4 regions of the Mesobacillus boroniphilus genome follow, and region 3 is predicted to be linked to each of the others. Evidence: riboswitches for the same ligand, from Rfam matches in the RefSeq annotation. Region 3 holds a riboswitch; each other region holds the start of a gene.
What was found. A riboswitch is a leader RNA that binds a small molecule or an ion and turns the genes downstream of it on or off. The one in region 3 is predicted to bind cyclic di-GMP.
Positions count from the first base shown of each region.

Region 1 (7,536 bases), 450 kb from region 3:
CCCATGGCCGCACTGGTTACAGCGCCGGCAAAAGGAGTCGAAAGTGAAGTTAAGTTAGTCAGGGCATATATACTTCCGGCTGTGACTCCACCTTTTGCACCTGCCTTGGCAGAGCTTAACCCTATTTCTGACCAGTCATCTTTATTAAAATCCTGAATCTTTTTTCCGGACTTTACTTTACTGTAGATGACCGTAATTGTATTTAATGAAGCTGCGATCGCGGCTGCTACCCCAGCAACTTTAACTCCTTCGCCAACTGAAGGTCCTTTTTTCGCTTCTACCGCCTTGGATTGTTCTTTTGCATCCTGTTTTATTTTATCCTGGACCTTTTGATTCTCATCTATTATATGGTCCTGGTGCTTGGAAACCGTTTCTCCTGCTTTACCTAATTGGGCCTCGCTGTAATCTGCGACAGAAGGTTTTACCAAATCGTGGAAACTCCTGCCTGTTTGCCGTTCTATTTCCTCAATTTTTTTCAGGATTGCCCGAATCGATTTGTCATTCAAACCTTCAGGAGTCTGTCCGGATTTAATGGCTTCAATAATCTTATATTGATCCTTTGGTATAGAGTAGTTCATCGAACGGTCTTGATATTTCTCGAAATGTTCAAGCACATGCTTAAGTGTATTATTAGTACCATTGATAAATTTAGATTGATACTTAATGCCATCTAAAATGAAGTCTTCCGGTGCTGTTCTGCCCACTCCATCAAATGTGGCAACATCACCTTGGCCCTTTAAAGCTGCCCAAGCATTACGAATATTAACTTCCAGATGTTCTGCCACTTCTCCATGCTTCGTTTGCTCTGAACCTAAAATATTCTTAGGCTCAGATAGAAACTGACGCATTTTCATCATATGTTTCAAGGCATTTTCAAAATTAACATTTTGCTGTTGCTGACCTTGCAGTGCATCTTTAACAATTTGGTCTAACTGCTTAGCAATGGACTGGGTTTTCCAATGATTAAAACCTTCTACCCCGGCTGCAGTAACCTGATCCTTCCACACACTTGTCGACATTACTTTCCAACTTCCTTCATGAATAATGCTGACAAGCTCTCAGTGTTGTTAATAATCGCCCTTAAGTAATCACGCTGATCTTGTGAAAAATCAGTAAAAGATTTTACACTTTTTGAAAGACTATTAAATGAAATTAAACTTTGCTCCAACTTTGTAGCTAAGGTTTGAGTTGAATGTCTCAAGTTCATGATCTCTTCGGAGGTAGCATCAAGAACTTTTGTTGCCTTTACGATTTCAACCCTCTCCCTATCTGCTTTCATCGCTGCCTCCTTATTTTTTTTGCTTGCAAAAAAACCGCCTGCTGCTAAACTGGCTGCTCCAATCCCCCATCCAATAGGACCAGCCAACGCCAGCAGTGCACTTCCTCCAGCCATACCGCCACCGCCAGCTGCTAGAGCACCTCCACCTAACCATGCTAAAGCCGCATTGGTAGCCGCAGCACCCGACAAACCAGAAATCGCGGCACCTGTTGAGGCTGTTCCAAATGTAGTAGCAATCGCCATTGCCGCTGTTGGTGCAAAAGCAGCTGTGGCAACACCAGCCGCTACACCAGCTGCCGAACCACCACCCGCTAGCTTAATCATTTCTTTTTCATCATAAGAAATTTCAGAAAGCGTCTTGAAACTGGCGAGGTTAACGTGAACTTTATCAAAACTCTTTTCGAACTCTTTTGGAGTATTAGCTAACGTGTTAATGTAAGCCTCAACTTTAGCAATAACATCTACTCCGTAATTACGCGTATTATGAAGTTTAATAGCATTATTCTGTAAAGCTTTAGAAGAACTTTCATATTTGTTGAGTGCAGTCTTTAATTTTTCAATCGCTTCTTTTTTTAATGAGCTATTTAACATAGTTGATTTCCCCTTTTAAAATCTTTTGAAATATGGACATTCGGCTGCTTTACTAAAACACAATAAGCTTCCCACTGTGCTTAACGATTTTCACTGCCTCCGCCCCAAATGGACCGGCCGCCTGTATGGGCTGTTTGAGCATGGGTCTCTTCATCCACCAGCTGCAATAGTCCTGGTTCTTCATTATGGTGCCATGTGTATCCCTCAGGAGTTTGCCCGCTTGCAAGGCTTTGGATATCAGATTGAGACAGATTCATTTCATAGGCAAGCTGCGGGTTTTCAACGATTGCCTGGTACAATGTTGCATTCGCTATTCTAAAATGAACATTATCACTTTCAGAATATATTTCTTCAGCTATGATGACATTGAAGGAATCATCAAATACTGGAAAAGTCCCTTCGATCACCTGGCCATTTGGCAGATCCACTGTCTTTTCCACAAAAAGAACACCAGTCTCAGGATGTTCATATCCATTCAAGTGGTCATTCCTGGTTACAAGCTCCTCTGCTTCGGCAACGTCTGCTCCATCTGCGAAGTCCAATATACCGATTGCCAGTCCTGATACGGCTACAACTTTCCCGAGATTTTTCATCCCTTTGATGGCTTGGTCTTTATCTCCGCTTGAGTATCCCTTGTATACAGTGCCAACATTCTGCGCTGTGTATTTTACGGTAGAGCCTATCCCTTTTATTGTCTTAAAGGTAGAATCCTTTAAATCCATCAAGCCCTTTTGCTTATGATATTCATCTTGTTTTATCGCACCATACGCTCCATGAACAGCGCCATCCAGAAACTGCCCGGCGTTCTCAAATGCAACCTCGGATGCTGCTTGAATACCATTTCCAACCTCTTCAATCCATTCCCCAGTGTCCTTCCACTTGCTGCCCACAGCTTTTCCAGCCACCTTGACGGTTCCGCCGATCAAACCACCACCGACAGTTCCGGCACCCTTGCCAATAGTCCGAATAAAACTCATATGTTTTCACTCCACTTTCAGGGGAATATGTAAAATAAAAGCTATCCCTATTAGTAAAAGGATAGCCAAGTAAATATAGAGACTTTCTTTGGCAACCCGACTATCATAATCCATTTAGGATTTTAGACTCGCAGCTTTGCGTCCTTACCTTTCGATAAGTTTGCCTTTATCATTATTTGAATAGGACTTTTATCACATTATAATTCTACTATATTCAACCAATTAAATTTGTCATTTTTTGTCGACGAGAACAATAAAAAAAGAAGCAAAGGGAACGTCCCCATGCTTCTTTTCTCGTGCTTCTTAAGGTGCAATATAATTCTCCCCGTCGTATAGGAGGTAGTCTGTGTAGATGCCCCATCCCCTGGACCTGTATGCTTCTGCGTGTTCCGGTTTGTTGATGGTATGTGTGTAAATGGTGATATTTTTCTCATTTAGTGCGGCTTGCATTTCTTCTGTTAATCGGAATGGCAAGGCTGTTATCGCCGTTACGTTGTTGGCGGCGGACCATTCTGCCAAATCTTTCGGAGTCGGGATGTCTTCATTTGTGTGTTTGTACAACGTATAGATTACTTCGTTAAAGTCATGATAATCCTTTATATAACCAAGCATAGGCTTATCATAAATTTGAGGAATGACACGGTCCAGCAGTTCCGGATCAACCTTTTTTGTCGCCTCTACCAAATATGAGAAGGATTGACGAACTATTTCTTCCTCTTTATCTTTCGTGTCAGTCACAAAGTAAGCATCCGGATACTTCTGCATCAGCTCCAGGATTTGCTCCCATGATGGTGCAGTATACTTACCATGGATCTTCATAGGCATTATTTCATCAAACGGCTTTGGCCCTCCTACTTCAGGAACCTCCTGCCCTAACCATTCATAATGGACCAATTCCCAGTCATGCCGGGCAATTAAACGATTATCGGAAGTCATTTGCAAATCAACCTCAAACACTCTGAAACCCCGGTCATAGTTCGCTGTAAAAGCCTCGATAGAGTTTGTAACCATATGTCCCTCAATAAATCCAAGTCCATGAAGAACCACAGGCTTATCAGCTAAAACTGATTGTTTTTTCTCTTTCTTTTTTGCCGCTGCCTCGCTCGCTAACACATTCTCATTGACTGCATCTTTGCCACAACCAGCCAGAGTAATAGCTGCCAATATGAACAATAAAAGAATAGACCACTTTCCTTGTTTCAATTTCGCTTCTCTCCCGATCATCATAAGTTGTCTTCTATGGAAACTAGTATATCGTTTTTAAACTAATTTGACCACCTTTGTAATTATTTGTCATTTTATGTTGAATACAGTCTAATTTTCTTCTGTCATATAAAAGTCCTAAACACCGGAACACTACTGTAGGAAAAATTCCCTCGGTCCAAATCAATAGAGGTCTTGGTTGGCTACCAGTGAATCGTAGCACAAGAACTGTTTCTAATGATGATTAAACTTGGTGTCTTTGAGGAATTAAATAAGTATATACAGTTTGATTATTTGGAGAAGCGGCTGGTGGAGTATAGGCATAATTTCTCAAAGGGAGAATTTAGCAGGATTAAAAAGACTTGCCCGTTTTGCAGCAATGAGCGGTTCTGAAAGCGATCCACGAGGAATATTATAAAGATGGAATCTATCGTCTACTCTTCAAAATGCAATTAAGTTAGGCATTTTAACACTTATGTACCGAACGGCAAAATAGCTCAAAATCTAGCAATCTATATGATTTCAATCCGTTTCCCTTCCAATGAACAACCTAAGAAAAAATGGACTACTATAATAAACTATTAGGCCTTCTTTCAAAAGACATGAAAAAGGACCTGAAGATCATTAGAGAACAAACATGCCCTAAACCTTTTAGGCTCATCTCAACAGCAAAGCCAATAAAGGATTTTTGTTGGATTACTTTTTTCTCCGCTCATCGTAACAATTTTGAGAAGGTGTACGTCAAATTATTAATCAAGAGAAGCTAGTCAGCAAATCAATGGTAACTGCTATAAATCCAATTCCCTTCTATATCGTTACTTCTAAAAAAATTCATTCTGAAGAATTATATAAAAAGGATTTTAGCAAAAACGACCAGAGATACTTCCGTTAAAGATACTCCTTTGCGGAGGGTCAAGGAACTTTTAATATCAAATTTTATTTGGAGGGTTGTTATGTGAGGTTTAATAAACGAAGAAATAAGAAGATGACCAGGCTTCAAATTATGGGAATCATAGGATTATTGATCATGATAGGAGCCGGCGTTTATTTATACACTATTTATTCATCTGTCTCAAAAGCGGTAGAAACGATGCATCAGCCGATTGATCGCAAGACGACTGATCAGCGTAAGAACATCGCCCATGCAGAAAGCGATGAAGTAAGCGATGAAAACAGGAAGCCCTTTTCCGTATTGTTGCTGGGTGTGGACGCCCGACCTGGTGACAAAGGGCGATCGGATACAATGATTGTCATGACGGTGAATCCTGAACTAAACTCTACTAAAATGGTAAGCATTCCCCGTGATACAAGAACTCGAATTGTGGGAAAAGGATTTGACGACAAGATTAATCATGCCTACGCATTTGGCGGTGCACAGATGTCCATAGATACAGTCGAGGAATTCCTGAACATCCCGATCGACTATTTTGTTCAAGTAAATATGGAAGGCTTTGAAGATATCGTAAACGCTGTAGGCGGAGTTACGGTTGACAATACATTAACTTTTTCCCAAGGCGGTTATGACTTCCAAGAAGGTGAAATCGATCTAAACGGAAATAAAGCTTTAGCGTATGTAAGGATGAGAAAAGAAGATCCAAACGGGGACTTTGGAAGGCAGCAAAGACAGCGGCAAGTCATACAGGGTGTAATAAACAAAGGGAGAAGCTTCAGCTCCATCACTAAGTTAGACGAAATACTAGAAGCCCTAAGCAAAAACGTAAAAACCAACCTGACCCTGAGAGAAATGGCAGACATCCAAAAACACTATAAAAATGCCAGCAAAGACATTCAACAATTACAGCTAACAGGAACAGGAACAATCATCGATAAAATCTATTATCAAATCATCCCAGAAGAAGAAAAACAAAAAGTCCAAAATGAACTACAAATGCATTTAGGTGACAGTTCCCCTGTTTCATCTCCAAACTAAAAGAAGGAAGCATGGGGACGTACCCTTTGCTTCTCTTCATTTTTCTGCCATTAGTAATCGTCGCAACTATCACGATGCACTGATTTTCCAGTCCCTATAGCAATACGCATAACACTTGTGCAGATATAAAAGTTCAATTTCCTTTTGGACCATTTACAGGATCATTCATATGGTAGGATTGCTATTGTGGATTTTCAATGAGGATTCTTACTAAAGTTGTTTATACCTTAAAAACCAGACTAGGCGGGATACCGAGGATCCTGGCTGCCTGACGCTGAGATAAACCATCAATACTTTTGATTTTCCTTAACACAATGTCCCTTTCATCTTTAGGCAGGCTCTTCACCTGAGCGATTTCCCGGGTACCGAGGATTTCCTTGATTTCATGCCCTGCCTCTTCATCGGTCAATCTCCGGCGCTTAAACGGATAATCCTCGAGGCACTCATCTTGATTAGTTTGTTCATTATATTCCCTGAATTTCTCCTTAGCGATGGAAGCATCAGGCGAAAACATCTGCAAAACCCTGCTTCTTTCAAGCAAACCTTCCGGGAAACATGGTTGATCATAATACCCGGAACAACTGCTCCACCGCCAATCTTCCACCCTCCCTACCATTCCTGCCTTCACCGGATTTTGATGGATGTACCGGACCACCGTGAGGAAATAATCATCCTGTTCTACACTTTCGCTGTTAAACCGATTCTGAAACAGATGGCCCGAAGTCTGGTATTTCCAATTAAAAAATAACGCATAACTCACACCAACTCGCTTCATCGTCGCCCCAATTCCCTCCTCCCCCTCTTTTAAAAGCAGATGGATATGGTTACTCATTAAACACCAGGCATACACTACAAGCCCAGCATACTCCTTATATTTCTTCAGAATCTCAAGAAACTTCATCCTATCTTCATCATCATGAAAAATATCCTGCCGATTCACCCCGCGAAACATGACATGATAAATACCACTAGTGCTTTTCACCCTAGCTTTACGAGCCATATTGATCACCACTTATAAAATTTTTGTTTTGGAAATTCAATAAAAGAGTTGATTCAGAGAGGAAGGAAGGAGATTAAAATGTGGTTACTTTACATCATATACCACTCAGAAAAATCAGTCATTGTTAAGCCTTAGTTTTTTAAAAATTTTGATCCTAACTGCCATAACAGCAGCTTCAAACACAAAAAAGAAGCAAAGAGTACGTCCCCATGCTTCTCAGTTTCTCTCAATATATTGATTGCTTTGTATCTGTCTTATTTCTTCTTCTGTTAGTTCGAAGTACTCGGCGAGTTCTTTTTGGCTTGTCTGTGGCGGGAAGGTTCTTCTTTTGAGCGGTCCGTATTTGCGCTTGTTGTATGAACTCCACCAGCTAAGGAAGGCGGCGCTTACGATTACCACAAGAACGGTGATGAGCAGGATTGAATTCGCGTTGGCTAAATTCAGTTCAATGAATGTGAAGTCCAGGTCCCCTTCGAAATAAGTGATGAGATTATATAGGAATAGCGCGAGAAACAACCATCCGAAAAAGGTCAGCAGGATGTCTATGATTTTTCGC
Region 1 is NZ_QTKX01000002.1:362,601-370,136, reverse strand. It holds gene DYI25_RS14805 (hypothetical protein) at 1-1,019, opposite strand, end outside; gene DYI25_RS14800 (hypothetical protein) at 1,019-1,870, opposite strand; gene DYI25_RS14795 (HNH endonuclease) at 1,951-2,847, opposite strand; cyclic di-GMP riboswitch class I at 2,935-3,022, opposite strand; gene DYI25_RS14790 (phosphatidylinositol-specific phospholipase C/glycerophosphodiester phosphodiesterase family protein) at 3,151-4,074, opposite strand; gene DYI25_RS14785 (LytR family transcriptional regulator) at 5,006-5,980, shown strand; gene DYI25_RS14780 (transposase) at 6,201-6,980, opposite strand; gene pgaD (poly-beta-1,6-N-acetyl-D-glucosamine biosynthesis protein PgaD) at 7,197-7,536, opposite strand, start outside.
Region 1: another riboswitch for cyclic di-GMP. It lies ahead of DYI25_RS14795 (HNH endonuclease); the one in region 3 lies ahead of DYI25_RS16865 (hypothetical protein).

Region 2 (7,536 bases), on a different contig from region 3:
GAAAGGATTATTGAACGTTGCCATAAGGAAAACATTCAGCTATGCATTACTCCCGTTTCATCTCCGAAAGCGAGAAAGCTGCCGGAGGATTTAACAGGGGTGACCTGGCTGATTGCCAATAAGGAAGAGGCAGAAGCCATTTCCGGGATTAGTATCAACAATGAAGGTGACTTCTTCAAGGCAGCAGAGCTGATTATACATAAAGGTGTGGAGAAGGTTGTCATCAGCCGCGGAGACAAAGGTCTGATTTATTTTACCTCGAAAGGCGAAGCTGGCGTCCTGATTCCCCCGGCGATTTCTGTTATTGATGTAACTGGAGCAGGAGATTCGCTTGTTGCAGGAATCATATATGCCCATTTGAATGGCATCCAAACAGAGGATGCCTGCAAGATTGGCATGGCCTGTTCAATCCTGACGCTGCAATCAATCGAAACTGTAAATCCGATTTTGAATAATAAACAATTGCTAGACACATATAAACAAAACTTTAAATAAGCGAGGTACTCCATGCTGGAAAAGTGGCTAGAATATTCACAAGCAGTAATCGAAGCAAAAAAAGCAGGCAAACCGGTCGTTGCCCTGGAATCTACGATCATTTCACATGGGATGCCTTATCCACAGAATGTCAAGACAGCGAGGGAAGTAGAGCAAATCATCCGTGAAAATGGAGCAGTACCTGCAACCATTGCCATACTGGATGGGAAAATAAAAGTTGGCTTGTCAGATGAAGAACTTGAGTACCTGGGGCAGAGCAAAGATGTTGAGAAAGCGAGCCGGCGGGATTTGCCGTATTTGTTATCTGCAAAGAAAAATGGGGCGACAACGGTGGCAGCAACGATGATTTGCGCAGAGCTTGCGAAGATTGAAGTGTTTGTGACCGGCGGAATAGGCGGAGTTCATCGAGAAGCAGAAACTACGATGGATATATCCGCAGACCTTCAGGAGCTTGCAAAAACAAATGTCGCGGTTGTATGTGCCGGCGCAAAATCAATTCTTGACCTTGGCCTGACGCTTGAATACCTTGAAACTCAGGGAGTTCCTGTTATAGGCTATCGGACAGACTCACTGCCAGCCTTCTACACACGAACAAGTCCATTCCATGTTAACTTCCGGCTTGATACACCAGAATCTATAGCAGAGATGATCCAAACCAAATGGGAGCTGGGACTTGATGGAGGAATCGTCGTCGCTAATCCAATTCCAGAAGAAGACGCAATGGAAGAGAGCTTGATCGCAAATGTGATTGAAAAAGCACTGGGTGAAGCCAGGGATAAACAAATCGGCGGCAAGCAGGTAACTCCATTCCTTCTTGGAAAGGTCAAAGAATTAACAGATGGAAAAAGCCTTGTGGCGAATATCGCACTTGTGAAAAATAATGCGAGGGTGGGGGCAAAGATTGCAGCCAGCCTGGCCAAACAGAGAATCAGCCTATAAGGCTGGTTCTTTTTTTAGGATTTTTTCGTAACATTACAGTTTTGAAAAAGGAGATCAAAGCCTTTAAAAACATAATACAAGGGCGTACGAAAAGCGACACTCATACGAAAATATTTGTTCTAAAGTGCTGTTTTGCATTGTAATTTATATAAATGCCTTTACCTACTTATCCTGATTGCTCCGGCTCTTAAACTTCATGAAATCCAGGTAATAAGCAAAATCTTCTTTGCTGATTCCGTTTTTTATGGCTTCATCTATGAGTCCAGCCCATTCCTCATCAACAGGCATCCTTGCAACTTTCATGTTTTGCTGTCCCATCAAATACTCAACAGTTGTATCCAGGTTGTTTGCCAGACGGGACAAAACCTGAAGCGAAGGATTTCCCTGGATCCCTCTTTCGATGTAACTGAGATAGGATTTGGACACATTCGCTTTTTCAGAGAGTTCACTAATGGAATACTTTTTTTCAAGCCTCAAACTTTTAATTCTCTCGCCGACCTTCATCTTCATATGGCAATCTCCTTTAATTTCAATTATTATTCATTATAACGAACAAATAAGTTCTTTTAAAAATACAAAAAACTGAGATAAACGGAGTATTTTCTTAAAAAAGAACGGTTATTGTTCTTTTTTAAGAAAATTAGCCATATTTTAGACTTTTTCAGGAATGATGCAAATGGACTATACTCGAATGGAATAAAGTAAGTAAGAACTATGTAAAGGGGCTGGATGGCCGTGTACAGAAAAAATTGTGATCGTTGTAACCGTCCTTCGTTTAGCAGCAGTGAGGTTGGGGAGTGGCTGTGCCCGATATGCGGAAATGATTTAACGAGATACCCGTTCTTTAATGCCATCAGTCTTGAAAAAGTTGTGACTTTAACTCGCCGGAAAAAGAATCTGTATAAAAAAAACAGCCAGCCATAGAATCATTATCAAATTTATGGGGGTTATTTTTAAAAAAGAATTCAACAATTAGAGATATAATATGACAAATATCCTTGCTTAAATGGTTTAAATTTTCAGATAAAAGGACTTTCACTCTGTGATTTTGTAATTGTTTGGAAAAAAAGAGGAAAAATCCTTATATAGTTGCCGACAAATAGTTACATGTTAAATATATAGAACAAGGTACAATGACATTGGGACTTAAAAAGTGAGTATAGAGATTCAGAAAAAGGCAAACTTGTTGAAAAACTAGGACGCAAAGTTACGGATCTAAGGTGCAAAGTACTATGATGGCCGGACTGCCTGGAATACTAACTGTATTTTGGGGGGAAGAACTTGATTAAAGAGCAGGTAGTTTTTGAAGAACTGGATACAGAATGGATGCAGCTTATATTAGAAGCATTAGAGATGGGAATTAACAAAGAAGAAATCAGGGAGTTTTTAACGAAGACTAACAAGTAGTAAAAGAAATTCAATACATAGACAAAAGAAGTGTGATCGAGCAGCTCTTATGGAGGTGCTTTTTATTTTTTTCTATTAATGAAAATAAAAATGGACAGCGAAGGCTGTCCATTGAAATTTATTTATTGTGTAGTCTCCATTTATTGAATTCCAGAAACTCACGAAACTGGTCTTTTGTGATACCTGAATCCATTGCTTCTTTTACAAGGTGGACCCAATCGGAATCCATATTTTCTTTGTCGGGTTGTTCATGAATTAGATGGTCTACTGGGACATTCAGTACTCCAGCTATCTTTTCTAAAAACTGGATTGAAGGATTTGTTTGAAGATTTCGCTCCAGGGAACTCAAATAGGATTTTGCCACGCCAGCTTGTTCTGCCAATTCAGATAAGGACATTTTTTTTTCTTGTCGAAATTTTTTGACGCGTTCACCGATCACTTTTATCCACACACCTTATCAATTTATAGTTATATCATAACAAATCTGATAAAATAGTTCCATATTAAGAACAACTTATAGAACAATTATAACCAACCTTAAAGTCCTTTTGGTCCACTTTTATAAAAAAATATGTTGGGAAAAATCTCGATGCTTTTATATCGGTCTTTGTTATTAAGAATTGTACATTATTTTATGAAGATTGTTTGAAAAATACAAACGCAATTGTCATTTGTGTTCAAAAGGATATTAAAAAGGTAAAATAGTAGCAATCAGACAAGGTACGGGTGATGTGTATGCAGAAAAAGTATTTATTGATCTACGAAGAAATTTCCAAACAGATCCAGGAAGGTCATTATCCTCCTAAAACGATTTTGCCATCTGAAAATGATTTTGCGGATATGTATCAAACGTCCAGGGAAACCATTCGTAAAGCACTGAATCTTCTTGCGCAAAATGGATTCATCCAAAAAATCCGCGGTAAAGGTTCTCTTGTTCTCGATTTGAAAAGACATCAATTTCCGATTTCCGGATTGATCAGTTTTAAAGAACTGGCGGAGAACATGGGCGGAAAGGCGAAAACGACCGTAGAAGAGTTCACTCTCGAAATGGCAGGACGGGATATAGCCAGGGAATTGAATATTGACGATGATGAAAAGGTTTGGAAGGTAAAAAGAGTGAGGCATATTGATGAAGAACGGGTCATACTCGATAAGGATTTTCTCGTAGAAAGGCATGTGCCAGGACTGTCACGTGAGATTTGTGAAAACTCGATATTTGAGTATATAGAAAAGAAACTTGAGAAAAAAATCAGCTTTGCGAAAAAGGAATTCACCGTAGAGGAACCAAGCCCGCAGGACAGGAAGCTCCTCGATATGGAAGGATTCCATGCGATCGTCATCGTGAAAAACTATATTTATTTTGACGATGCTACCCTGTTCCAATATACCGAGTCAAGGCACCGTCCTGACAAGTTCCGTTTCGTTGATTTTGCCCGACGTATGGATACCCGGTCTATATAAGAAAAAAGAAGCTGCCGTTGATGGCAGCTTTTATTTTTTAATGTTTCGGGTATTTCCCGACAAGATGGATGGCACTGATGATTCTTTTATTAATCCAGGCTCTGTTTTCCTGAGTATTAAGTTGTTCATAGACCATCTTCCGGCCATCTTCTGTAGTGACATAGTGACTTGGAAGAGTGTTCAGGCTGATGGCAATGATATCATTCCGGCACTTCTGGCAATTACAGAAGGTCTGATAATCAGGGCTCATCATCAACACATTGACAAGAGTGGAAACTACCTCTTCCATTACATTGACATATTTAAAATCCATGGTGCCTTCTCTCCCTATTGATGTCCTAAATTAAATTATAGTTGAATGACGGAAATATAAAATGATTTTTTTGTTTTCGATATAAGATGGGTCTATTTACCTGATTTAATACAAAATAATGGAACTTGTATTAAATGTTTCATAGCCGTAAGACAGGGAATTTTAAATAGTGGAGAATTTCTTAAAAGGAGTTGTTGAATCCATGGGTAAAAAAATTGCCTGTTTAATAACCGATTTATTTGAAGATGTAGAATATCTTGAGCCTTCGCGTGCTTTCACCGAAGCTGGTCATGAAGTAGTGACGATTGAAAAGGAACAGGGGAAAGCCGTAACTGGAAAGCAGGAAAAAGCCGAGGTTAAAATTGATGAAAGCATCGATAACGTCAAGCCGGAAGATTTCGATGCACTCTTCATCCCTGGAGGCTTCTCCCCGGACCAGCTGCGTGAAGACGAGCGATTTGTTGAATTTGCCAAGGCATTCATGGATGAGAAGAAACCGGTCTTCGCCATCTGCCATGGACCTCAGCTGCTGCTTACCGCAAAAACGCTTGAAGGCAGAGGAGCCACCGGCTATAAATCCATCCGCGTCGATATGGAATACGCCGGAGCAAAATACATGGACAAAGAAGTCGTCGTCTGCTGCAACCAGCTCGTGACCAGCAGGGAACCGAAGGATATCCCAGCGTTTAATCGAGAGGCACTTAAGATATTGCAATAGAGTTTAAGTTAGAAACCTTCTGCTGAGGCAGGAGGTTTTATTTTGGTTGCTTGTGACGGAAAACTGGAAAAAAACGCCTGGAATTTCCAGTTCGCCAATAAAATTTGATTTTCGCCAATAAGTTGTAGTTTTTCGCCAATAAAATAATTTTTTCGCCAATAAAAATAAATTATCGCCAATAAAATTGTGAACTCCGCCAAAAAATCAAAGGCGAAACTAATTTTGATGTTTAACACCTATACTTTTCGAACTTTTCTTAAGAAAAACAGCCAGATTAACGTTGAAATGAGCCATCATCCAGTTCATTTTGCGAAAATCTATGTATAAGATAATATAGAGGGTGAAATGAATCGGGGAGATGACGGAATGATTGTTTTAAAATCGGCACGTGAGATTGAAAATATGAAGGCAGCGGGCAAGCTGCTCGCTTCCGTGCATAAAGAATTGCGCAAACTGATTAAGCCGGGGGTAACCACTTGGGAAATTGACCAGTTTGTCGAGGATTATTTGAAAAAGCATGGAGCCACTCCTCAGCAGAAAGGCTACCGGAATTATCAATATGCAACATGCGCCAGTATCAATGATGAGGTCTGCCACGGATTTCCTCGAAAAGAGGCGCTGAACGATGGCGATATTGTCACAATAGATATGGTCGTCAACTTGAACGGTGCGCTGGCGGATTCGGCATGGAGCTATGGTGTTGGGAATGTGAGTGAACAAACTCAAAAGCTGCTTGAAGTTACAAAAGAGGCACTGTATCGCGGCATTGCTGCATCTGTACCAGGCAATCGAGTTGGCGATATCGGCCATGCGATTCAATCATATGTGGAAGTAGAAGGTTTTTCGGTTGTCCGTGAGTTCATTGGCCACGGCATCGGTGCGGTGATCCATGAAAAACCTGATATCCCGCACTATGGCTTGCCTGGAAAGGGACCAAGGCTGAAGGAAGGCATGGTGTTCACGATCGAACCGATGGTCAATATGGGCGAATGGAAAACGAAGATGGATAACAACGGCTGGACAGCCAGAACCGTAGACGGCAAGCTTTCCGCACAGTATGAACATACCATTGCGATTACTAAAGATGGTCCTGTCATTTTGACGGAACAGGAATAACAATGAATCGGGCTAAACATAAGTTTGGCCCGATTTTTATAAGAAATATGAAAAAAATTTTCAGCCTGATTACATAGCAATGAAAATCTTTTAGGAATCTATTCAAGGTTGCGAAATGAACCATTTGCTAAAATAATCGAATCAAAAAAGGAGGCAATAAAGTGGCCACTGAACTGAATGGACAAAATGTTGTTGTTAAAATTAATGCCATCTATTCTTCACTTTCCTCAAAGGAGAAGGCGGTTGCAGATTACATATTGAAGAACCCGCAGGAAATCATCCATCTCTCGATTACCGAGTTTTCGGAACAGGCTTCGGTCGCAGAAGCAACGATTTTCCGTTTTTGCAAAAGGCTTGGATTCCGGGGCTATCAAGCTTTTAAAATCGCCCTGGCGAGTGAAGTCGTGGAACCGATCAAAAATATTCACGAAGAAATAAAGCAAGAAGATGAAGTGGTTACTCTAGCGGAAAAAGTTTTCGCCGGACATATTGAAGCGATGAAGGGCACGCTGAATCTTTTGGATGCAAAGGTATTGGAGGACATTATTGAGGTACTCAGCAAGGCATCAAGGATTGATTTTTACGGGTCAGGCGGGTCGTCGGCAATCGCGCTGGATGCCTATCATAAATTTTTGCGGACAGGCATCCATTGCAATGCTCATAGCGACGGACACCAACAAATCATTTCTGCTGCGCTGCTCGGTCCCGGGCAGGCAGCGGTCGGTATTTCGCATAGCGGCAGCAATAAAGATGTCATAGAAGCACTGAAGATAGCAAAAGCTAATGGGGCAGCAACAATAGCGATTACAAGTCATTATAAGTCTCCATTATCCAAGGAAGCAGACTACGTATTATATACAACTTCAAGGGAAACTCTTTTCCGCTCGGAGGCGCTAGCTTCAAGACTGGTCCAGCTAAGTTTGATTGATGTGATGCATGTAGCAGTTTCAGTACGCAGGCAGGAGCAAACTCTTGATAATTTGCAAAAAATCAGGGAAGCAATTTCGATAAAGAGATATTAACGGTGAAAATAATTTTCTTGTTTTTCGTGTACATATGAAAAAATATTTGATACTATTTTGGTATA
Region 2 is NZ_QTKX01000003.1:496,868-504,403, forward strand. It holds gene DYI25_RS19765 (carbohydrate kinase) at 1-495, shown strand, start outside; gene DYI25_RS19770 (pseudouridine-5'-phosphate glycosidase) at 508-1,434, shown strand; gene DYI25_RS19775 (helix-turn-helix domain-containing protein) at 1,597-1,944, opposite strand; cyclic di-GMP riboswitch class I at 2,601-2,686, shown strand; gene DYI25_RS19780 (anti-repressor SinI family protein) at 2,716-2,841, shown strand; gene DYI25_RS19785 (helix-turn-helix domain-containing protein) at 2,960-3,280, opposite strand; gene treR (trehalose operon repressor) at 3,577-4,302, shown strand; gene DYI25_RS19795 (late competence development ComFB family protein) at 4,340-4,615, opposite strand; gene DYI25_RS19800 (type 1 glutamine amidotransferase domain-containing protein) at 4,818-5,333, shown strand; gene map (type I methionyl aminopeptidase) at 5,700-6,449, shown strand; gene DYI25_RS19810 (MurR/RpiR family transcriptional regulator) at 6,623-7,471, shown strand.
Region 2: another riboswitch for cyclic di-GMP. It lies ahead of DYI25_RS19780 (anti-repressor SinI family protein); the one in region 3 lies ahead of DYI25_RS16865 (hypothetical protein).

Region 3 (7,536 bases):
CACACGTGATGCTTTAATCCAGAAAATGACGGAAGATATGTGGGATTCAGTGATTGACGTCAACCTTAAAGGTGTGTTCAATCTGACTCAGGCGGTTGCGCCAATCATGATGGAAAACGGAAAAGGATCTATTGTCAGCATCTCTTCTGTCGTCGGTGTCTATGGCAACGTTGGCCAGACAAACTATGCAGCAACTAAAGCCGGTGTAATCGGCATGACTTATACGTGGGCAAAAGAGTTCACACGCAAAGGCGCAGCGGTTCGCTCAAATGCAATCGCTCCAGGATATGTTGAGACAGAAATGATGGCAACTGTGCCAGACAAAGTCCTTCAGCCAATCAGGGAAAAGACTCCGCTTGGCCGCCTTGGACAGCCACAGGAAATCGCTAATGCCGTCCTTTTCCTTGCCAGCGATGAATCCAGCTATGTAAATGGACACGTTCTTGAAGTAACTGGCGGATTAAAACTATAAGCCCTCCTTCGAATATAACAAGAATACTACAATGAGGTGTTTACCATGTCTTCTGTAAAAATCATTTCATCAAAAGAAGCAGCAAGTCTGCTTACTGACAACGCGGTTGTAGGCCTGGGCGGTTTTATCGGTGTAGGCGTCGCAGAAGAAATTTATAAAGAGGTAGAAAATAGATTCCTTGAAAGCCAGTCTCCTAGCAATTTAACCCTGATCTATGCAGCAGGAAACGGTGACGGTGTGGACCGGGGTATGAACCATTACGCTCATGAAGGACTTGTGAAGAGAATCATCGGCGGTCATATGGGACTTGCACCAAAATTCCAGCCGTTAGTGGTCAATAACAAAATTGAAGCCTATAATCTTCCGCAAGGAGTCATTTCGCAAATGTTCCGTGATGGAGCTGCAGGCAAACCACGTACGATTACCCATGTTGGACTGGGAACATTTGTTGATCCTGACATTGATGGCGGCAAACTGAATACAAACACAAAAGATGAGATTGTCGAAAAAGTAAGCTTTGACGGAAACCCTTATCTTGCCTATAAAACACAGAAACTTGATTTTGCACTGCTGAAAGGTTCGGTTGCCGATGAAAATGGTAACATTAGCTTTGAAAAAGAACCTCTTACACTAGAAATCCTATCAATTGCGATGAACGCCCGCAACAGCGGCGGAAAAGTGATTGTCCAGGTAGAGAAGATCGTCAAAAACGGCTCAATCGATCCTAAGCTGGTCGCTATTCCGGGAATTTTAGTAGATTATGTTGTCATTGTTGAAAACATGGCAAACCATATGCAAACATTCGGCACACAGCATAATGAAGATTTTTACCGTGGCGATGTTGTTCACCAGCAGTCAGATAAGAAATATCCGTTAAATGAACGCAAAGTGATTGCCCGTCGTGCGGCAATGTTATTGAACAAAGATATTAAAGTATTAAACTATGGAATCGGCGTGCCAGAAATTATTGCGAACGTCCTTCAGGAAGAAGGAATGAATGACCAGTTCACTCCAACGCTGGAGCCTGGTGCAATTGGCGGTACAGCAGCTGGCGGACTGGACTTCGGCTGCTCAATCGGGCCACAGGCGATCATTGACCAGCCATATATGTTTGATTATTATGATGGCGGCGGCATCGATGCAGCATTCCTTGGCCTGGCGCAATGTGACGTAAAAGGCAATATTAACGTATCGAAATTCGGCCCTAAAATTGCCGGATGCGGCGGATTCATCAATATTACCCAAAATGCGGGGCAAATTGCCTTTTGCGGAACGTTCACTGCTGGCGGATTAAAGGTGAATGCAAGCAACGGCACGCTTGAAATCCTTCAGGAGGGCAAAGCCAAAAAATTCATTGAAGACGTAGAACAAATTACTTTCAGCGGTGATGTGGCACGTGAAAATCAGAAAAAGGTAATGTATATTACCGAACGCGCTGTTTTTGAACTGTTGCCTGAAGGCCTGACACTCACAGAGATTGCACCTGGAATCAATATAGAAAGAGACATTCTTGCCCAAATGAATTTCCGTCCACTGATTGCCAAAGACTTAAAATTAATGGACAGCCGGATTTTCACGGATGAGCCCATGGGCATGAAAAATGAAACACCCGTTGATTTCAGTAATATTGCAGCAATCTAAGCAATTATATCTTGTGTATTAGAGAGGGGTTCCCAATATGGAGCTATTTATTATACTTTTATCACTCGGTTTGTTGATGTTCACTGCATACAAAGGATATTCAGTCATCCTGTTTGCTCCAATTGCAGCGCTGCTTGCCGTGCTGCTGACAGATCCAAGCCATGTGCTTCCTTTTTTCAGCAACATCTTCATGGAGAAGATGGTCGGATTCATTAAGAACTATTTCCCTGTATTTTTACTCGGTGCGATCTTCGGTAAGGTCGTTGAAATGTCTGGAATTGCCGAGTCCATCGCAAAATCGATCATTAAATTGGTCGGCGGCACACGTGCGATTCTTGCAATCGTATTAATGGGCGCAATCTTAACATACAGTGGCGTTAGTTTATTCGTAGTCGTTTTTGCCATCTATCCTTTTGCTAAAAATTTATTTAGACAAGCGAACATTCCTAAAAGACTTATTCCAGGAACGATTGCACTTGGAGCGTTTACCTTTACGATGGACGCACTTCCAGGCACGCCACAAATCCAGAACGTTATTCCAACAAGCTTTTTTGGGACTGATATTTACGCTGCACCTGGACTCGGAATCATTGGTGCGATCTTTGTTTTCACATTAGGTATACTTTATCTTGAAACGCTTCGAAAGAAAGCTGCCAAACGCGGCGAAGGCTTCTATGGATTTGATAACGCTGAATCCGCTGCTGCAGCTGAGGCTGATGCACTTGAGGAAGGCGTTAACGGCATTGATATGACTGCTAAAACAAGCACATTAAGAGCTATAATGGCTTTTGCACCATTAGTGCTCGTTGGGTTAGCTAACAAATTCTTTACAGTGAACCTGCCAAAATGGTATCCAGATGGCTTTGATTTTTCAAAAATCGGGCTTGAATCATACGGAACCGTCCAGATGTCTGGAGTAGTAGGCATTTGGTCCGTTGAATTGGCTCTGCTTCTTGGGATCATCGCAACTCTTTTATATGATTTTAAAAAGGTTACGGGCGGATTCAAGGTCGGCGTCAACACGGCAATCGGCGGAGCATTGCTTGCTGCCATGAACACAGGAGCAGAATATGGATTCGGCGGAGTCATTTCCTCTCTGCCAGGATTCTCAGTTGTAAGTAAAGGAATTTCGTCTACATTTACAGATCCGCTTGTCAATGGAGCAATAACGACAACTACACTTGCAGGTGTGACAGGATCTGCTTCTGGTGGTATGGGAATTGCATTGAGTGCCATGGCAGATACGTATATGAAAGCCATCACTGAATTCAATATTCCGCCAGAGGTTATGCACCGTGTCATCTCAATGGCATCCGGTGGCATGGATACACTTCCACACAACGGAGCGGTCATTACATTGCTTGCTGTTACAGGATTGACACACAAACAGTCTTATAAAGATATTTTTGCGATCACAATCATTAAGACATTAGCTGTATTCTTCATCATTGCAGTCTACAAGCTAACTGGACTAGTATAATAATAACAAGATCATAGGGGGAGACATTCCCCCTTTCTTATTTTGATTTCGAAAGGGGCAGTTAAAATGGAAAATACAATTGTAATTGCAAGTGCAGTAAGGACCGCTACTGGAGCATTTGGCGGAGCTTTTTCAAAAGTATCAGCCGTGGATCTTGGCGCAGCGGCTATTAAATCGGCACTGGAAAAAGCGAATGTCAGCGCGGATGTTGTCGATGAAGTCATCATGGGAAATGTCCTTCAGGCTGGCCTGGGCCAAAACCCGGCACGTCAGGCTGCGATGAGAGCAGGACTCCCTGAGACATGTCCATCCATGACGATCAATAAACTATGCGGGTCTGGCTTGAAAGCTGTTCACCTGGCATATCAGGCAGTTGCAGCAGGTGAAGCTGATATTGTTGTCGCTGGCGGAATGGAAAACATGAGCCAGGCGCCTTACGTTCTAAAGGGGGCACGTGAAGGCTTCAAAATGGGCGACCAAAAGATGGTCGATACATTGCTTGGCGATGGTCTTGTATGTGCATTCAATGACTACCATATGGGCATTACAGCTGAAAACCTTGCGGAAAAATATGAAATCTCACGTAATGAACAAGATGCTTTCGCAGTCAAGAGTCAGAATCGAGCAGAAGCAGCGATTACTTCTGGACGTTTCAAGGATGAAATCGTCCCTGTCGAAGTGAAGCAGCGAAAAGGAGATCCAATCATAGTCGATCAGGATGAACACCCTAAATTCGGCAGCACTCTTGAGAAAGCAGGAAAATTAAGACCTGCATTTAAAAAGGACGGAACGGTCACTGCAGCGAATGCCTCCGGAATCAATGACGGAGCTGCTGCTGTAGTCGTGATGAGCGGCAAAAAGGCAAAAGAACTCGGAGTCACTCCGCTTGTTACGATCAAGGCGAATGCTTCTGCTGGTGTTGACCCATCAATCATGGGAATCGGCCCGGTCGATGCCGTTAAGAAAGCTTTGAAAAAAGCAGATATGGAATTAAGTGATATCGACTTAGTCGAAGCAAATGAGGCATTTGCAGCCCAGGCCCTTTCTGTTATGAAGGAGCTTGGCATGAGTGAAGAAAATGTTAACGTCAATGGAGGAGCGATTGCGCTAGGCCACCCAATTGGAGCGAGCGGCGCAAGAATCCTTGTAACGCTTATCCATGAATTGAAGAAGAGAGAGCAGAAATACGGACTGGCAACTCTCTGTATCGGTGGCGGCATGGGCGTTGCGACCATTATAGAAAATATTGATTAATAGTAAAAGCCTGTGGTCCGGACCACAGGCTTTTATATTTTAGTAGTTTTCAAACTACATAATCTTCAGTTAATTTACTGCAAGCATTTGATAAATTCTGTAAGCATTCCATCCTTAGCTTCTCGTCGCAAATAAAATCATTCAGCAGTTCTTCTTCAAGCTTCATTTGAATTTGGTTGATTTCTTCTATCAGCCGTTCTCTTTTTTCTATCTCTGATAAATGAAACTCTATCTCCCGTTCGAAGTACTCTACCGTCCCAAATAATACAGTCAACGATTCCTCCACCTTCCGTTAAAATTTGAAATCCTATCTGCTAAAAACCAAACCTGCCAAAAGGATTATATTATTTTGTCCTGTCAAGTAACTTAAGTATTATTTAACCTATCTCGCAATATGCAAACGTGAAATTCAGTTCTTTTTGCAATATTGTGTAGAAAGGGACATTCCAAAATAAAAAATCCCCAAAAAGATGGCGGATTTTTTCGACAAGAGGTAAAGCAAAACCATTTACCTATCTTTTTATTGCATCCGATCTTTTTTGGCAACCCGACGATCATAGCTAAAAAAGCCTTAGACTCGTGGCTTTGCGTCCTTACCTTTCGATAAGTTTGCCTTTTTCAGTTCTAATTAAAATATAAATCTTAAGGACTATTTTTTCAACAAAATTCGCCAATTAATTACAAATATGAGTCTATTATCCCACGGCCAGATAATGTGAAAACATAATCCGCGAAACATTTATTGTCGCAGATTGATAGGCACGTCTTTTGGGAAGGGAAGGGCAGGACTTGTTCAGACATTTTCCCTGCTTCGTCCCCTGATTTTGTCCGAAGGGAGCTCTGGTTCGGAGTAGATTGTTTTAACATTGTAATATACCAGCAATCTCCATGTAAAATTCACTTGCTAGAATAGAGAGAAGAAGCTTTATTACAGGCGAATGGCAGGAGGATCCGTATGGAACAGCATGTTAAGATGTCGCTAGATGAATGGAAAGCAGAAATTGAAGAGATTCTTAAAGAAATTGACGCGGAATATGAAGAAGTAAAAAATGAGCTAAAGGTATATACATATAAATTCAACATCACGAAGCAGGTTGTGCAATCAACCGTCAATCCTGACTTGAACAGGAAGATCCGTGAATTGTACCATCAGCCATTTGAAGAGAAATTTAATGATTTAAAGGAATATATCAAGGAACTGGAAGAGAAAAAAAGAGTCTTCCAAATGTTTACGGATAAAATTGATAAAGTCACCGAAAGAGAAGAAGCACCTCATTTTGCAATTGCCCAATCTGAGTAAAGGAAAAGCCTGGCTGATAAAAAATATCAGCCAGGCTTTTTTGTCTTATTTCTTCCACCATGAATCAAACATGGATGCGGGTACTTGTCGTTTATGCTCTGAAGTTAGATATCTTCTTTCAATTTTAGCGGCATCTGCTTCGTCAATCTGCTTTCCTTCTAGATAATCATCGATGGCTTCATAGCTCACACCAAGCTCAGTTTCATCGGCCTGGAGCGGCTTGTTGTCAAGAAGATCAGCTGTTGGCTCTTTAAGATACAACCTTGGTTCTGCATTCAATGCTTTGAGCAGCTCCCTTCCCTGTCTCTTGTTCAGGCCAGTTAGTGGCAGCAAATCGGCTCCGCCATCACCGTATTTGGTAAAGAATCCTGTTACGGCCTCCGCGGCATGGTCGGTACCAATCACAAGCAAACCTTCCTGACCAGCGATTGCATACTGGGTGATCATCCTCATTCGAGCCTTCGCATTACCCTTGTTAAAATCAGTCATTTTATCGCCGATGGCATCTTCAAACTGCGTATTAAAAGTATCTACTGCTGGCTGGATGTTGAACGTGATCGTTTTATCAGGCTGGATGAATTTCAGTGCTTTCTGTGCATCCTCTTCATCTTTTTGCACTGAATATGGGAGTCTTACAGCCACGAATTTGGCCTCAGTACCTTCTGAGCGCAGTTCCTCTACTGCAAGCTGTGCCAGTCTTCCGGCAAGTGTGGAATCCTGGCCTCCGCTAATTCCAAGAACGAACCCTTTTGCTTTTGAAGTCTGTAAGTATTCCTTCAGAAAGTCGATTCTCTTCTTGATTTCCTCCTGAGGATCGATTTCAGGGCGAACATTCAACGCTTCTATAATTTGTTTTTGCAAACTCATAATGAACCTCCTAAACACTATGAACTATTCATCATGCTCTTTCACAATAAACTGCCTTTGCGAGAACACCATTAAAAAAAGCATATCCCTTAAAAAGTTTAAAGTCCAGATTTTGGTCAGGTTATCTAACATTCCGTTTTAAAAGATGAAGCTCTCATCTACTATTTTACCCAATCGCTTGTTGTTCGTAACATTTTGTCCGCCACGATTTTTTTGCTAGACTATAACTTAGACTATAAATGCTTAAATCAAATTGGAGGCATTAAAAATGGCAGCTAATGAAAAATTCACAGGCTATTTCGGTACATATACTAAAGGCGATAGTGAGGGCATCTATTCTTTTACACTTGATGCTGCAAATGGAAAAATCGTTGAAGTGAAAGCCGAGGCAGCACTTGAAAATCCTACCTACCTGACAATCAGCGAAGATAACCGCTTTCTATATGCAGTTGCAAAGGAAGGGGGATCGGGTGGTGTTGCAGGATTCAGCATTAAGGATTCAGGAGAATTATCGTTCATCAA
Region 3 is NZ_QTKX01000002.1:815,082-822,617, reverse strand. It holds gene DYI25_RS16885 (beta-ketoacyl-ACP reductase) at 1-472, shown strand, start outside; gene DYI25_RS16880 (acyl CoA:acetate/3-ketoacid CoA transferase) at 518-2,113, shown strand; gene DYI25_RS16875 (GntP family permease) at 2,151-3,593, shown strand; gene DYI25_RS16870 (acetyl-CoA C-acetyltransferase) at 3,660-4,847, shown strand; gene DYI25_RS16865 (hypothetical protein) at 4,897-5,121, opposite strand; cyclic di-GMP riboswitch class I at 5,386-5,471, opposite strand; gene DYI25_RS16860 (hypothetical protein) at 5,803-6,147, shown strand; gene nadE (ammonia-dependent NAD(+) synthetase) at 6,193-7,014, opposite strand; gene DYI25_RS16850 (lactonase family protein) at 7,283-7,536, shown strand, end outside.

Region 4 (7,536 bases), 320 kb from region 3:
CCCATTTGCATAAGTAACAAAATCCCAGTAGATTCTTGCGCTAGTGTCACTTAGCAAAATCAAGTTTGCTTTAGGTGTTTCCATCTCAGGGTAAACAATTGTTTCTGTCACCAGATTCGAAGGTTTGGATTCTCCAAAGCGAGTATTATAGGAAACTACCTCGAATGAATGAGTTTTTTCAGTTAAATTATATACTTTAACACTTCTTGATGTACCCTTAGTAACTAATACTCTATTACCATCTGTTATCTGATAAACCCTGTATTCGTCTGCCCAGGCTGTTGCTGGCCAGGTCAACGTAATATTGTTTACGTTAAAAATTGTTCCAGACAAAACTGGTGTTTCCACTTCAGGCCATGTTAGGTTGAAAGTTAGCTTTGTACCTTCCGGTGATTCGCCGAATCGATCACTAAAGGAATGAATCTCATATTGGTAGTCTCCCTCTGGCATATTGACAAAGGTTGTGATTAATCCTGATAAAGTCTTTACTAATTCTTTTTGCCCATCGGTTATACGATAAATCTTATAACCAGTTGCATATTCAGCTGCACTCCAGCGCAACCTGATATCATTTCCATTAAGAATCGTTTGATAGAAATTTTCCGGTTTCTGCATTGTTGGATGGACCAGGTTAAAAGAATACTCAGAGGCTGCCAGGGACTCGCCAAAACGATTACTAAATGAATGAACCTCGAATTCATAATCTTCTTCAGGCATATTAGTGAAACTTACTGAAGTTCCGAAGACTGTTTTCTTCCAAACTTTTTCACCATTGATTATTTGAAACACTTTATAACCGGTGGCATACGAAGCGCCACTCCAGTTAAGTGTAATATCATTTCCATTTGATATGGTGTGTGTCAGATTTTCTGGCGCTTGCATGATCGGGTGAACCATTTCAAGGGTTAATGATTTACCTTCTGGTGATTCACCAAAACGGTTGCTATACGAATGTATCTCGTATTCATAATTACCTTCAGGAAGATTTTCGTATGTTACAGAAGTACCAGTTACAGTACTTTTTAAAACTTTTTGATTATCAACAATCTGATAGACTTTATAGTTCGTTGCATAATCAGCTTTTTCCCATGTTAAGATAACATCATTCCCATTTGTAACACTATTAGAAAAGTTATCAGGAGCCTCCATTGTTGGATATATAACAGAAACTACAAGGCTGTTCCCTTCTGGAGATTCTCCAAACCTTGAACTATAAGTATGAACAATATAAGTATGGTTCCCTTCTGAAACATTTACCAGTGTTGTCGTCAAACCTGCAACAGTTGTTTTCAGTATTTTCTCTTCACCAATCAGTTCATACACCATGTAATTTGTAGCAAAGTCAGTAGCTGACCAACTTAAAACTACATCGTTACCCTTTTTAATTTCGTTATTTAAGCTCTCCGGTGACTTGATTTCGGGAAAAACAATATCAACTGGTACTGCAGTACCCTCTGGTGACTCGCCAAATCGATCACTAAAAGAATGAACTTGGTAGTAATGTTCTCCCTCAGAAATATTAAAAATTGTTGCGGTAGTACCTGTTACTGTAGTTTTGAGTGTTTTTTCTCCGTTAATAATTTCATATATATTGTATTTTGTTGCATATCCAACAGGTGCCCATTCGAGTTTTAGAGTATTAACATTTGTAACAGTCTGATTTGTAATCTCAGGTGGATCCATAGTGTAGTCTTGTATAGTTACCGTTAATTGTTTACCTGCTATTGATTCTCCGAACCGGTTACTGAAAGAATGGACTATGTAAGTATGGTTTCCTGCTGGCACTTTATAAATAACCTTTGCTAATGCAGAACCTTCATACTTCAATACTTTCTCATTGTTAACTATTTCATATACTTTGTAGTTGTCTGCATATTCAACCTCTGTCCAGCTTAGAACAAGGTCATTGCCATTTCTTACACTTTGGTTTACTTCCACAGGTGCTTCCATCACTGGATGGACCAATTGGAATTTCAGGTCAGAACCTTCGTTCGACTCACCAAAAAGTGTAGAGTTTGAATGAATGACAAAATGATAATCGCCAGCAGGTAAGTTTAAGAAGCTTGTAACCGTTCCGGTTATTGTTTTCTTTAAAACCTTTTCACTGCCTACTACCTGGTATACTTTGTATCCTGTTGCATTCTCTGCAGCAGTCCAATTGAGCTTAATGTCATTGCCATTTGTGACTGTATAAGCAGGATTTTCAGGAGGAAGCATAGTTTTTCCTTTTAAGGTAAACGTCAGTTGTGACCCTTCGTCTGATAGACCAAAACGAGAGGAGTATGAGTAAACGATATATGTATACTCTCCAGACGGCATGCTTGTAAATCCTTTACTTGAATTACTAACAGCAGCAACATATTTTTTTTGACCATCAACCATTTGATATATCCTGTAACTATCCGCATATTCAGCTAAGTCCCAAGTTAAAGTGAAATCAGTTTCGTTTATGATAGTCTCTTTTAAATTGGAAGGGGCTTTTATTACTGGTAGTACGAGTGTAACTGAAAGCTGCCTCCCCTTTAGGGATTCACCGAATCTGCTTGAGTATGAGTGAATTTCGTAAGTGTATTCACCGGCTGGCATTTTTGCGAACGTGTAAGAAGTATCTGAAACAGTTGCTTTGTATACCTTTTGACCATCCACTACCTGATAGATTTTATACCCTGTAGCATTTGGAGAGGTTTCCCAGTTTAAAACGATATCATTCCCATTTTGGATTTCATGTGTAAAATTAGCTGGTGCTTCCATCGTTACCTGATCGATAGATAAGTCTACCCGGCTGCCTTCGTCAGACTCGCCAAATCGGTCACTAAACGAGTGAATCACATAAGTATGATTCCCTGCTTCTGATTTTAAATATGTAATACTTGTACCAGTCACTTTTTCACTTTTTAATAGTTTTTCCCCGTTAACTATTTCATAGATATTGTAGCCGGTTGCATAGGCAACACTATCCCATTTCAGATAGATATCATTAATGTTCTTAAGTTCATAGATGAAATTTTCAGGAGCTGTCATGACAATTTCACCAATAGTGACTGACACTCGGCTACCCTCTGCTGACTCTCCGAACCGGTCACTGTTCGAGTGAACTTCGTAGACGTATTCACCTGCTGGAGCATTAGTAAATTTTAGCGTTGTACCTGCAACTGTGTTTCTTAAAACTTTTCCTTCTGTAGTAATCTCATATACTTTATAGTCTGTTGCATATGAGACTGTATCCCATTTAAGGGTTACATCATTTCCATTTGTTATCGTATAACTAAAGTTATTTGGAACATTCATTGTTGGATATACAATATCCACTTTTACATACGGAGAAAGCTCCGACTCTCCATACAAGGAGTTGGACGCAGTTACAGCATAGGTAAAGCTTCCTTCAGGAGCATTGGTAATCTTATATGATCTTGATGTTTGTGATGCAATTAAAGATTTTTGGCCATCATCCGAAAGTTGATAAATATGATATTGGTCAGCATATGTTGATGCAGGCCAGCTTAAAGTAATATCATTTCCGTTGGATACTGCCTTGGAAAGAGTGGTCGGTCCAACCATCTCAGGATAAACGATACCGACAGATACAGGAGCACTAGGTCCGGATTCTCCTTCTGCACTAAGTGTTGAAACCACATACCTGTACGATCCTTCTGCTAGATTATTAAAGTTATAACTCGTAGCTGTAGTTTTATCACGTAATATTAGTTGGCCTTCTGTAATTTCGTATATGTTATAGCCAGTCGCACCATATACTCCACTCCATGTGAGTTTCACATCATCTGGGGTAACCAGTTGGGCTGCCAGATTACTAGGAGGGAGAACACTTGTTGAAGCTAGTGCATTACCAAGTGGATAAAAAACTTGAGAAAACATAAGGAATAATGCAAGAATAGTCAATTTCCTGTAAAACTGTCTTTCCATTAAAAATCGTCCCGCCTTTCGGACAGAATCCAAACAAAAAAGAACCTTAAACAAGGTTCATAGGTAAACAGACTATGATTCCTTGTGGCAACCGGCTGCCATCCATAAAAACATGGAACAGGCCCTTGGCTTTGCGTCCTATAGTTTCCTATAGTTTGCCTTTTTCACTTTGGATAACTGTGAGTTTTAGTCTATTATACTACTAAACAACAGGAAATTTCTAGTTTATTTCACCTATATTTCTAATATATCCATTCTTTTTTTACTAGATAGTAACTTTAAAAACTAGAAACCAGTTGAGGATTGTTTTATTAAAGAAAGGTGAACTTTATTATGATAAATAAAAAAGATGGCCGTCTTACAGATGGCCATCTTGAGATATTAACGAAGAAGTTGAAGAACTCCTTGTGGTTGTTGGTTCGCTTGCTTTGCGACTGCACCTTTCAGTTGCAGAATAGACTATATCTTCACCCTGTAATCAGGGGCCGGGCACTTCGGACAGCTTAGCTGCCCTACGGGATTCATAGCCATAGCCTTCACCTTAGACCGTATTCCCTAGTCGTTGAACCTTCTCCACTCTTTCGAGACAGGAGCTCGGCTGCTGATTATCCATTATTGTATCTTCACCATTTTCAAACCTTCACGCCTGCTGTTTCCAGCTACGCTGTGGTTGATGAAGCTTTAGGAAGTCCCAGCAATTCACCCAGTGATGATCTTATCCGTTACCAGATAAGACGCCCTTATCATTATCTCAGAAGTTGTAAAACTCCCTGAGGCATCTGATTTGATTGAGCCAACATTGCTTGTGCTGCTTGAGAAAGAATAGAATTCTTAGTTTGCTCCATCATTTCCTTTGCCATATCAACATCTCTGATACGAGATTCAGCAGCTGTTAGGTTTTCAGATGATGTGCTTAGGTTGTTAATAGTATGTTCTAAACGGTTCTGGTTAGCACCTAGTTTGGCGCGCTCATCAGAAACAGATTTGATTGCTGTGTCAATACTAGTAATAGCACTTTGGGCACCTGTTGATGTAGAGATATCCACTCCATCAACACTTAACCCTTTAGTACTCATATCTCCAATTGATAACGCTAGTGTCTGGTTTTCGTTAGCACCAATTTGGAATGTATTACCTGATCCGGAGATTACAATAGCTGTTGCGTCTAAGTCTGCACCTAAAGCTGCATTGTTAAGCGAAACAGTAATTTCGCCATTACCAAATGTTAAAGTACCAGCATCTCCATCAGTCCAAACCTGAGATACTAGAGTAGTAGTACCATCTGAAATTGAAAAAGCTCCTGTCGGTACAGCCACTCCATCACCAGCAGTAATGGTCCAAGTACCTGCATCTACACCACCATTTGTATTTGCGCCGGTAACACCAGCAACTGCAAGTATTGTTGATGAAGTAGTATCCTGGTCTACCTGAGTACCAAAAGTACCATCAATTAATTTTTGAGTATTGAACTCTGTTTGACTAGAAATTCTGTCAATCTCACTCTTTAATTCAACTACCTCTTTGTTGAGTGCATCTCTATCTTCATCTGTATTTGTACCGTTGGCAGATTGAACTGATAGTTCACGCATACGCTGAAGAATAGAATGAGTTTCGTTTAGAGCACCTTCAGCAGTCTGAATTAATGAGATTGCATCTTGTGAGTTACGAGAAGCTTGTTCTAACCCACGAACTTGTCCGCGCATCTTTTCAGAAATAGCTAGACCAGCAGCATCATCCCCTGCACGGTTGATACGAAGGCCAGATGCTAGCTTCTCCATTGATTTAGCTTGCGCGCCTGTAGCTGAGTTTAGCATGCGATGTGTATTAAGAGCCGCGATATTGTGATTAATTCTCATTATAATTTTCCTCCTTGAATGTATGGTTCACATCCTTGTGAACCTGTTAATTTGGTCAGGGTCGATAAGGCGGCCGCCCTTATTTTCCCTTACAATTTATTTATCGTCTGGAGTTTTTGTTTGTTTAATAGTTTTGAGAAAAAAATATAAATTATTTTCGGGACTTTAGATTCACTAGTAAACCTGAAATGTCTTTTGATGCCTGCTGGTTTTCTTCCTGGATTTGTTCGTAGACTTCTTTTCTCAAAATTTCGATGGTTTTGGGTGCTTTGATGCCGATTTTGACCTGGTCGTTTTTGGATGAGACGATGGTGATTTCGATGTCATCGCCGATTTTGATGGTTTCGCCGTTTTTGCGTGTCAGTACGAGCATTCATCTCACCCCTTTACCTTGTGCAGCTCTGTTTTGCCGAACAGGCTGTGCTTTGTTTTATAGCCTTCTTCTATGAGAATGACCTGCTTTGCTTTGTTGTTTGCTTTATTGATGATGACTGGCGCCTGAAGGTTTGCAGTTGTTTTATCAAAAGGATCTTCGACGGTCAGGATGGAATAGACGACGACATCATTCTCGGATTTCAACTCAATCTCTTCCACCACTGAATCTTCCAGTTTGAAATCATAGCTCCGAAAAAACCCAAACGGACTGGCAATGACGAATGCTAGTTCAGAAGTAGCTACGGATTGCATAACTGAAAATGATCCGTCTTCGGACAGCGGCAAGACGACAAATTTAGTTTCCTCTGGAAACCCCGGAATCCCCTTTTCAAAATGTAAAATTTCTTCTTCTTTTATCTCAACTTCATTATGGTATTTTGTATTAAGTCTCATTTCAAAGTCTCCTTTTAAGCTTCAAAATCGATCCTGAGTGAATTTTTCTGCTGCAGGTAGATATCTGTTTTGCCCGGATAGTAATCTATAATTGGCTTATTTGGTCTTACGTCAATTTTAACAGGTTGCGTGTTCCATCGGATGTTCAAATCACCCGGGTCATAATTTATTTTGACACTGTTATGTGATGGAATCCAGCCAATATTGAAATCTGCCTGCGGAGGCAGGCTGTTTCGCTCGGCCTGGCTTCGGAGTGCTGAGAAACCATGTTCGATCATCATCAGCTCATCACCTTCCTGGGCCATGGTGGCGATGGCATTCATTGCTGCCTGATATCCTGCCTGGGCATTTTCTTCTGTCATTCGAAAAACGCTTTTCAGATTAGCATCTGCAAAAGCTCTCGACTGATCAATCGTCAGCTTTGACGGTCTTCGGTCCACCATCATTTCCGCCTTTGGCTGTTCGATGCTCATATATGCTTGCGGCTGCTGGATTTCCAATCTGGCTGACTGTGTTTCTATTCCGATTCTAGCAAAAGTAGATTCCATCCTAAGTTGAGGTATATTCATAGGCTTCCCCTTCCCAATATAAGAAAAGCCTTATCAAATAGCTTGATAAGGCTCTAAATTTATCTTAAGAAATCCATCAATGTCGGCTGGATGATCCGTGCACCTACGCTTAATGCTGCGCGGTGTACGCTTTCCTGCGATTTCAGGTCCATGATGACCCGCTCGATATCGGCATCTTCATTGTCGGACAGGATCTTCGTTGCCATGACTTCCTGCTCTCCAAGTCGGGTTTCAACCATTTCGAGGCGGTTATAGCGCGCGCCAAGCTCTGAGCGTTCTGCAGACAATGTGTTCATGACTTTATCAAGATCCTTCAACAGCTCGTCCATCCTTTGCGGATTGGCAGTTCCGAGCTCATCTTG
Region 4 is NZ_QTKX01000002.1:492,332-499,867, reverse strand. It holds gene DYI25_RS15265 (OmpL47-type beta-barrel domain-containing protein) at 1-3,921, opposite strand, end outside; cyclic di-GMP riboswitch class I at 4,005-4,091, opposite strand; gene DYI25_RS15260 (hypothetical protein) at 4,255-4,428, shown strand; gene DYI25_RS15255 (flagellin) at 4,668-5,777, opposite strand; gene csrA (carbon storage regulator CsrA) at 5,929-6,150, opposite strand; gene fliW (flagellar assembly protein FliW) at 6,156-6,605, opposite strand; gene DYI25_RS15240 (DUF6470 family protein) at 6,620-7,174, opposite strand; gene flgL (flagellar hook-associated protein FlgL) at 7,234-7,536, opposite strand, start outside.
Region 4: another riboswitch for cyclic di-GMP. It lies ahead of DYI25_RS15265 (OmpL47-type beta-barrel domain-containing protein); the one in region 3 lies ahead of DYI25_RS16865 (hypothetical protein).